DNA from 4 places in the Mesorhizobium sp. Cs1299R1N3 genome. Region 4 is predicted to be linked to each of the others. Evidence: riboswitches for the same ligand, from Rfam matches in the RefSeq annotation. Region 4 holds a riboswitch; each other region holds the start of a gene.
What was found. Region 4 has a riboswitch for cobalamin ahead of O7B34_RS05415 (DUF1636 family protein). Riboswitches for the same ligand answer to the same signal wherever they lie in the genome.
Positions count from the first base shown of each region.

Region 1 (2,196 bases), on a different contig from region 4:
CGGCATTGGCGGCGCCGATCGCCGTGATCACCGCCTGCCAGCTCTTCGGGCTGGCGGTGGTGTCGGCGTCGATGCGGGCGAGGCCTTCATCGGGAATGGCGGCGCGCACGCGCGCGGCGAAATCGGCGGGATGCGCGTAGAGGATGGTGGCCTCGTCGCCTTGCGGTGCCTCGACGCGGTCAAGCACGGCAAAAGCTTCGTCGTCGAGCACGCGCTCGATGGCGCGCAAGCGGTCGGGCCGCTCGGGGTGACCTGGCGGGGTGATGTGTTCGAGGAAGATCGGGTGCGTGTAGAGACGAGTGGCCATGTCCCCTATCTAGTGCCCCGGCGCCGTGATGGCCATGCGTTGCGGCTTGATCGCTGGGGAAAATCACGCCTGCGTCCATTCATGTCGCTGCGGGGATTGGCGTCGCCGGCCCTTCGGCGTAAGGTCGCCGCCACTGCCTGGTGCCTGCCGGACGGTTGTTTTAGCCGCATTCCGCGACGCCAAGTGATTCCACTTGGCTGCAAATGCTCTAGCGGGAGAATCGGGAACACGGTTTGATACCGTGGCGTGCCCAACGCTGTGAGGGGGACCGCGCCGGTAAATGCCACTGTCGATGACGGGAAGGCACCGGACGCGGGTTGATCCCGAGCCAGAAGACCGGCCTGGCAGGCATCGTCATCCGCATGGTCAGGCGGATGGCATCAGAGCGACGTGCGCCCTCTTGGACGCACGGAATCTGCTGCAATCGCAAGGGGACAAGCGATGCCGGAAGCTATGACCGCTCCAACGGGCGATGGATTTGATCAGATCGCGCGCGACGCGGTTTACCGCGCCATGTTCACGCGGCGCGATGTCCGCAGCCATTTTACATCGGAAGCGATCGACGACGAGGTGCTGGCGCGGCTGCTGCTTGCCGCCCATCACGCGCCATCGGTCGGCTTCATGCAGCCTTGGAATTTCATCGTCATTCGCGATGCCGCGCGACGGGCGCAGGTGCGCGACCTGTTCCTTGCCGCGCGCGAACAGGAACTGCCGGCAATCGAGGCGGACCGGCGGGCGCTCTACCGCAAGCTCAAGCTCGAAGGCATCTGCGAAAGCGCATTGAACATCTGTATCACCTGCGACCGTGAGCGCTCGAAAGGCTCGCCGTTGGGACGGTGGCACAATCCGGAAATGGATCTCTACAGCACGGTCTGCGCGGTGCAGAATTTCTGGCTGGCGGCACGCGCCGAGGGAGTCGGCGTCGGCTGGGTCAGCATCATCGAGGCGCAAGCGCTGAAAAGGCTACTGTCCATCCCCGACCACGTGACGCCGATCGCCTATCTCTGCGTCGGCCGTGTCTCGGAGTTCGCGCCAAAACCGGACCTCGAAACGCACGGCTGGGGCCGACGGCTGCCGCTGCCCGACCTGATCATGAGCGAGACTTTTTGCGGGCAAGGTGAAGCATCGCTCAAATCTACGGTGGCCCGCCTCAACACCGTCGCCGCTGCGCCGGCAAACCCCGCCGATCAGCGCGTCGCGCCGGCCGTGCCCCAGCGCGAACCGTCGAAGGTGGAGAGCGCCTTGCGCTTGAGTTCCCGGAACTTCGACGAGGCATCGGCCAGCCTGGCGTCCCAAGCGGCATCGGGCACCTGACCCTCGATGGTCTTGAAATAGACCTGCATCAGGCAGGCGATGGCGAACGGCTCGATGAACGCCGCCTTAAAGGCCCAGGCAAAGACGATGGCCAGAACGAAGGCCCAACCGGCGAGCTGTCCGGGCATGACGTAAAGAATGGCGGCTGCCGGGGCCAGCATCAGCAGGAAGATGACGAAGGAGACCCCCCACATGATCACGGCCAGCCAGACGGCGTTCTTGACCATGATCTTGCCGTTCTGGGCGTAGAGCACAACGCCTTGCCGCGCGGTCTCGAAGGGTGAGGACGAATTGATGCGGATGTTGTAGCCGAGAATGATCTCGTCGACATAGGTCAGCGACAGGCGGATCACCGTGTTGAGGAACGAGACCAGGCCGCTCAGGCCCGGAATGGGCAGGAAAGCCGCGATGCCGCCCAGCAGGCCGGTGATGGCGCGGATGGCGCCCTTGACCAGCTGGTCGACGACGAAAAGGATGTTCGCCTCGGCAAAACGCTCGGTCACAACCTCTTTCGCGTAGGCGATCTGGTTCTGGCCGTCGGGTACGTCGTGGCCGTCGATCAGATGCACCATGAC
Region 1 covers NZ_JAPYKQ010000004.1:307,762-309,957, reverse strand. Annotated here, with positions in the region: gene O7B34_RS12630 (histone deacetylase family protein) at 1-307, opposite strand, end outside; cobalamin riboswitch at 486-666, shown strand; partial or broken gene bluB (5,6-dimethylbenzimidazole synthase) at 749-1,327, shown strand; gene O7B34_RS12620 (hypothetical protein) at 1,495-2,196, opposite strand, start outside.
Region 1: another riboswitch for cobalamin. It lies ahead of bluB (5,6-dimethylbenzimidazole synthase); the one in region 4 lies ahead of O7B34_RS05415 (DUF1636 family protein).

Region 2 (2,196 bases), on a different contig from region 4:
CGACCGCATCCTTATGCACCAGCCATTTGGTTGTCACCGCCGTTTCCGTGGCGCTGATCGGCAGCACCCGGAAGGTGACGGCGTGGTCGCCCAGGATGTGGTTCCAGGTCGTCGGATAGTGGTAAAGCAGCAACGAACCGATGCGGTCGGTTGAAACGCTGTCGGAAAGATTCCTCTCGACCGCGCGCTTTCCCGTCATCGTGTAGCTGACGGCATCGCGCAGCAGCGGCGCGCGGGTCGCGCGATACTGGCCGGCCGGATCGATGCGGAACTTGCTCGGCAGGCCGGCCGCTTCGCATTTCGCCCAGTGCGCCAGCATCTCCGGATCGCTGTCGGCGCCTTGCACGCCGGTCACCGTCGGTGCTTCCGGGAAGGTCTTGCAGAGTTCGGGATGGTTGCCGGCGCAATGATAGCATTCGCGGTTGTTTTCCCAGACCAGCTTCCAGTTCCCCTTCTCGATGATGGTGCTCTCGAAGGCGACTTTTGCCTCACGCAGCCGGTGCGGCAAAAGGTAGGGCTCGATCATCGCCCGCATCGGCGCGAAATCGGCGGGCTCGCTGGCCAGACAGATGAAGATGTAGCCGCCAACGCTTTCGCAGGCGACGGGCTTCAGGCCGTACTGGCTCTTGTCGAACCCATCGGCCATCTGGCGGGCGAACAGCAGCCGGCCGTCGAGCTCGTAGGTCCATTGGTGATAGGGACAGACCAGTTTGGCGGCCGTGCCCTTATCACTGTTGCAGACGCGGCTGCCGCGATGGCGGCAGGAATTGTGGAAGGCGTTGATCTTGCCCTGCTGATCGCGCACCAGCACGACCGGATAATCGCCGATCTGCACGGTGATGAAGCTGCCCGGCTTGGGCAATTCGCAATCATGGCCGATGAACAGCCAGTCGCGATACCAGATCAACTCCATGTCCAGCTTGAAGTAGTCCGGGTCGGTGTAAAAGGGCTGTTCCAGCGAAAAGCCTTGTCTGCGGCTGTTCAAGAGCCTCAGCATGTCGTTGCGCGCGTCCATGTCCTGTCCTCAGTTTCAAGGACTGAACTGGTGGTGATTGAGGAAGGACTGGGCGCAGATCGGCGAAAAGCCGGACAAACACCATCCGCCTCTTGACCGCCCACCGCGATCAGTCGAGTTCTAGCGATCTCGGGCTGGTTTCCGGGCTCTGGAGTTGTCCTTGCGGACCATCGCGACACCTTCCCAGGCTTTCGCCCAGTGGTCTCCCGTTGCGACTTGAACTCCACCACCGTTGCGGGGGCAGCGCCGGAATCTGACCGGCTTCCCAATTCTCCGCTCCGTCGTCACGCAGCGGCACCTGAGATGCCCGATCTAACCACGACAGGCTTTGCGACATCGGCACGAAAGCGACATCGCATCCATGCGGCGCGACACGCATGCTGGATCGTCATGAGAGGCTTGTAGCCGCGGGAATCGCCTTCTGTCGCCAAGCCGCGCCGGCACCGTCATCGACCCTTTTGCCGGCAGCAAATAGGTTAACAGTTTCAAAAAGTGACTATTAGCAGGGACTAAAATCGAACCGAACGGTTCGTTTCTGTTGACGGTGCGTGCAAGACGCTGTGAACGCCGAGCCTCCGACACAGTTGGTGATCGAGGTGCTGCTTTAAGATAATCACTTGATATTACAAGAGAAAATAAGAGATGTGGAAGGCGCTGGTACAATTTCAAGTGGTGGAGTCATGGTCCACGCTGAACAACTTCGTGATTGGAAACGGCAAGGGTGCTCTCCCACATCGGGGCTGTCCGAACGACGCGATTTAATCCCAAGACACGCCGCTAGACGGACGGAAAAAATACTGGAGTACCAAAAAATGAAAAAGATCATTCTCACTGCCGCCGCCCTTCTGGCTGTTTCCGGCAGCGCCTTCGCTGGGAGCGACAATTACGGTTCGAACGGCGCCAACCAGCCTGCTGCCGCGGTGGACAGCTCGTACACCGCTTCCACCTCCACCAAGACGTCGGAGCCTGTTGCTCAGACGCCTGCTCAGGGCAGCGATCGCAACCTCTTCGGCCGCTAACGGCCTGTCCCCACGGACGGCGGGCTTGCCCGCCGATCCGGTGGAATTCAAGAAATTCAGGAGTGTCTAAAATGAACAAGATCCTTATTGCCGCCACCGCCGTTCTGGCCATTTCCGGCAGCGCTTTTGCCAGCGACAGCTATGGCTCCAACGGTGCCAACC
Region 2 covers NZ_JAPYKQ010000001.1:954,883-957,078, reverse strand. Annotated here, with positions in the region: gene O7B34_RS04410 (aromatic ring-hydroxylating oxygenase subunit alpha) at 1-1,015, opposite strand, end outside; cobalamin riboswitch at 1,131-1,332, opposite strand; gene O7B34_RS04405 (DUF680 domain-containing protein) at 1,828-2,034, shown strand; gene O7B34_RS04400 (DUF680 domain-containing protein) at 2,106-2,196, shown strand, end outside.
Region 2: another riboswitch for cobalamin. It lies ahead of O7B34_RS04410 (aromatic ring-hydroxylating oxygenase subunit alpha); the one in region 4 lies ahead of O7B34_RS05415 (DUF1636 family protein).

Region 3 (2,196 bases), on a different contig from region 4:
TGCAGGCATTAAGCTGCCGCATTGCTGGCCGACTGGTGCTGGTCGACAACTCTCCTCGATTCTTGTTGCACCGGTTGAGCGAGCTGCTCGGGTTAAGCTCGACAGCGGGATGCCAACCGCGAAGCCGACCGACCGGCGGAGCGGTCCGTTCCCTTCCCGCGTCTGCCGGATGCCTGGGAAATGGCGTGTGATTGCATCCGCCTATGCTCACTTCGAGTATATCGGAAATGTTGCTTCCAGCATGGTCGGAGTCAACCCCCAACAACAGGCGGTATGGCCCTGCGACAGTTCGCCATCAGGACAGAGGAAAGCGGAAGGGCTTGCCGAAGCGCTCTTCAAGGATGGTCGCATTCAACCGACTTCGCGGCTATCTGCACCTCACGAGCGACCACAAAATCGGATAACGGCATAAAGATTTCTTTATGTCTCCTTGACAGGAATCTTCTCTTTGGCCAATGTCAGGTTGTCGTGGTTCTCTGATCCGGTTAGTCGCATCAGAGCTAAGAGGGAAGCCGGTGAAGATGCCGGCGCTGCCCCCGCAACTGTAAGCGGCGAGCCAAGCCCACTCATGTCACTGAGGCCATGCGCCTCGGGAAGACGGGCAGAGGTGTCGACCCGTGAGCCAGGAGACCTGCCTCGGCGAACAAGGTCCACAGGCGGGGTGTCTCGGTGGGCGTGGTAACCGGCTTTGTCTGCTTGCCAACGTCTGCCTTGCGTCCACGCCCCAATCATCGGGGTATGGTATGTCTCTCTCTCGGAAAGTTCCTGTTGCCACACTTGGCGTGCCGCGCATTGGGCGCCGTCGCGAGTTGAAGCGCGCGCTGGAGGCCTACTGGTCGCGAAAATCTTCCGCTGCCGACCTTCTCGAAACGGCGCGGGCGCTGCGTGTCGCGAACTGGACTGAACAATGCGACCGTGGCGTGACCATAATTCCGTCCAACGACTTCTCGCTCTACGATCATGTGCTCGACACGGCAACAATGGTCGGCGCTGTGCCGCCACGTTATGGCTGGACCGAGGGGGAAGTCCCGCTCGACACTTATTTTGCCATGGCGCGTGGCAGCCAAGGAGAGGCTGCCGGACTTGAACATGCCAATCACAGTGACGCGGTTGCCGCGCTGGAAATGACCAAGTGGTTCGACACCAACTACCACTACATGGTCCCGGAGCTCGTCGACGACCAGGCCTTTGCTTTGTCGTCGGCAAAGCCGGTGGATCAATTTCTTGAGGGTAGGGCGTTCGGCGTTCACACCCGCCCGGTCATTCTTGGGCCCGTCACCTTCCTCAAGCTGGCCAAGTCGCCTACCCGGGACTTCAACCCAATTGCGCTGCTCCCGCGGTTGCTGCCGGTCTATGAGGAACTCCTGCGCCGCCTGAAAGTGGCGGGCGCCGACTGGGTGCAGATCGATGAGCCGGCGCTCGTGCTCGACCTCATTCCAAACGAGCAAGATGCGTTCAATTTCGCCTACGACCGTCTTTCCAAAGCGGCGCCGGAGCTAAAGATCATGCTCGCCACCTATTTCGGCGGATTGAACGGCAATCTCGAGACCGCTCTTTCGCTTCCTGTGGCGGGCCTGCATCTCGACCTTGCACGCGCTCCTGAACAATTGGAGGCGGTGGGCCGGCTTGCGCCAAAGGGCCTGGTGCTTTCGCTTGGCCTGATCGACGGTCGCAACGTCTGGCGTGCAAACCTGCGGCCCATCCTTGACCGGATCAAGCCGGTCATCGCGGGCTGGCCACTGGAGCGAGTGGAGATCGCGCCTTCGTGTTCCCTTCTGCATGTGCCGATCGACCTGGAACTGGAAACAGCGCTCGATAGGGACATAAAGTCGTGGCTCGCATTCGCGGCGCAGAAGATGGACGAACTGACCACGATCGCCCGGGCCCTGTCCGAGGGCCGGGAGGCGGTTTCAGCAGAGCTGGAGTCCTCCACCAAAGCAGCCGCCGCGCGTTTGACGTCCCCGAAGGTGCATGACCCGCGGGTCGAAGGACGCCTTGCCTCTATCGACGAATGCATGACGCGCAGGAAGAGCGGTTTTTCTGAGCGCTCCAAGCTTCAGGACGAAACGCTCCGCCTACCGCCTTTCCCCACTACGACGATCGGCTCCTTCCCGCAAACACCCGAGATTCGCAATGCGCGCGCGGCCCATGCAAGGGGAGAACTGAGCTATATCGACTATGAGGCGTTCCTTAGGA
Region 3 covers NZ_JAPYKQ010000001.1:138,843-141,038, reverse strand. Annotated here, with positions in the region: cobalamin riboswitch at 453-653, shown strand; partial or broken gene metE (5-methyltetrahydropteroyltriglutamate--homocysteine S-methyltransferase) at 744-2,196, shown strand, end outside.
Region 3: another riboswitch for cobalamin. It lies ahead of metE (5-methyltetrahydropteroyltriglutamate--homocysteine S-methyltransferase); the one in region 4 lies ahead of O7B34_RS05415 (DUF1636 family protein).

Region 4 (2,196 bases):
GCGCAGGCGAAACACGTCGATGCCGAAAATCTCGCGGATCAGCTGTTGCGTCAGCGCCTCGTGCGGCGGCGCCAGCGCATGCAGCCGGGCCTCGTTCATCACCGCCACCTTGGTGGCGAAGGGTGCCACCAGCGTCAGATCGTGCAGCACCGCGATCACGGTCATGCCGAAGCCGGCCACCAGTTCGAGCAGTTCCGCGCGGGCGCGCGGATCGAGGTGGTTGGTCGGCTCGTCGAGGAACAGGATTTTGGGCTTCTGCGCGATGGCGCGTGCTAGCTGGGCGCGTTGGCGTTCGCCACCAGACAGCGAGCCGATGGCCCGGCCGAGCAGCGGCAACAGGCCGGTCCGGTGCAGCGCATCCACGACAATGTCGCGTTCCTCGCCGCGGCGCCTCAGGCCGGCATGCGGGACGCGGCCAAGCTCGACATAGTCGATCACCGCCAGCCGTGGGTCCGGCTGGTCTGTCTGGCCCACGACGGCGATATGCAGGGCCCGCTCGGCGGGTGAAATCCTGTCCAAGCGTCGCCCGCCAAGCTTCACCTCCCCCGAGCTTGGCCTGAGCATGCCGGACAACATGCGCAGCAGCGTGGTCTTGCCGGCGCCGTTGGGGCCAATGATGGCGAGGCGGTCGCCTGACGTCACCGACAGGCTGACCGCACGGACCAGATGCCGGCCATTCGCCGTCGCGCCCAAGTCGCGCGCATCGAGAAGCGGCGCTGTCATCGATTGCCATCCGCCAGCTTGCCGGGTCCCGGGATGCGAGCCAGCGTCTTGCCGGCCAGGCGCGGCGGCCGTTGTCCGGAATTGCACCAGCCGTCGGGAAGCGAGGCGTAAAGCCTGGCAAACCGCACGAGATCGGCAGCGTCGGCCTGCGCATTGATCGACCCGAAGAGATAGGCGGCCTTGCCGGGCGCCTGGAAAGCCACCGCCAGGGGACGCACGCAACCCGCCATGCAAGCCACGCCCTCGACCGTGAAACCAAGCGCCACGTCAGGCTGGGCCGAGAGACGAGAGCGCAACTCGGTGCACAAACCTTCGCCCGACCTGACGCCGGTCGGCACGTCGCGGCAAAGAGTGCACACGATGATCTGGTGCATGGGGCTGGGGGGAATACGATCGATTGCGCCGTCCAACTTCCCGTCACTTTCAAAACTGGCGACGGAAGGATGTTGGTCGACCGGCCGACAAGACCGATGTCCACGTTTCCTCCCGGCACACCCCGTCCGGTCAACTCAGTGATGGCAGGTCTCCTGGCTCACGGGTCTCTGCGCAATCCTGCCTTCCCAGCCTTGCCGGCCAGTGGCGTTACGGATCTTGCTCGCCGCTTACAGTTGCGGGGGCAGCCGCGGCCTCGACCCAAAATCGGATCTCACCGCGTTCCCTTTTCACCCCTCGCCTTTCGGCTCGGGGACCTTCACGAGTCGCAGCCTAGGCCGCGCGCGGCGGCGAGGCAAGGCAGTCGTTTGTTTTGTTATAACAGAACCAACAAATGGTCAATCGCTGTCGCGGGCGATCAGTTCCAGCGGCCAGACCTCCCTGATGGTCTTTGGCCCGGCGGCCCCCGCAAAAGTCGGCAGCGACGCCAGCAGCATTTCGGCGAGCCGCCGTCCCATCGGCTGCAGCGCCGGGCGGAAAGCAGTCAGCGCCGGCGAGAAATAGCGGCAGAGCGGCGTATCGACGATGACGGTCACCGCCATGTCGTGACCCGGCTTGATACCCATCTCGGCCAGCGCCTTGCAGCCCCCAAGCGCCATTGCGTCATTGTTGAAGATGATGGCGGTCGGCGGGTCCTTGCGGCGCATCACCTGGGGTGTCACTTCGTAGCCACCGGCCTCGTTGATGAAGCCGTCGGCAATCAGGCCGGGATCGACGGCGATGCCATGCCGGCGCAAGGCCTTGCGGTAGCCGTCGAGGAACAGATAGCCGAAATTCAGATCGAGCGATGGGCGGATGGCGGCGATCCGGCGATGGCCGCGCGCCACCAGCCGATCGACCGCGTCGGCGCCTGCTTTTTCGAAATCGAGATCGAGCGAGGGGTAGGCCTTGCCGCCGGAGCGGCTGCGGCCGAGCGTGGCGAAGGGGAAGCCGGCCTGGGTCAGATAGTCGATGCGCTCGTCCTCGCGCCGCGTCCAGGCCAGCACCACCGCGTCGGCACGGCGCGTCTCCACGACACGCCGCAGGCGCTCCTGCTGATAG
Region 4 covers NZ_JAPYKQ010000002.1:17,090-19,285, reverse strand. Annotated here, with positions in the region: gene O7B34_RS05420 (ABC transporter ATP-binding protein) at 1-723, opposite strand, end outside; gene O7B34_RS05415 (DUF1636 family protein) at 720-1,082, opposite strand; cobalamin riboswitch at 1,224-1,431, opposite strand; gene O7B34_RS05410 (LacI family DNA-binding transcriptional regulator) at 1,494-2,196, opposite strand, start outside.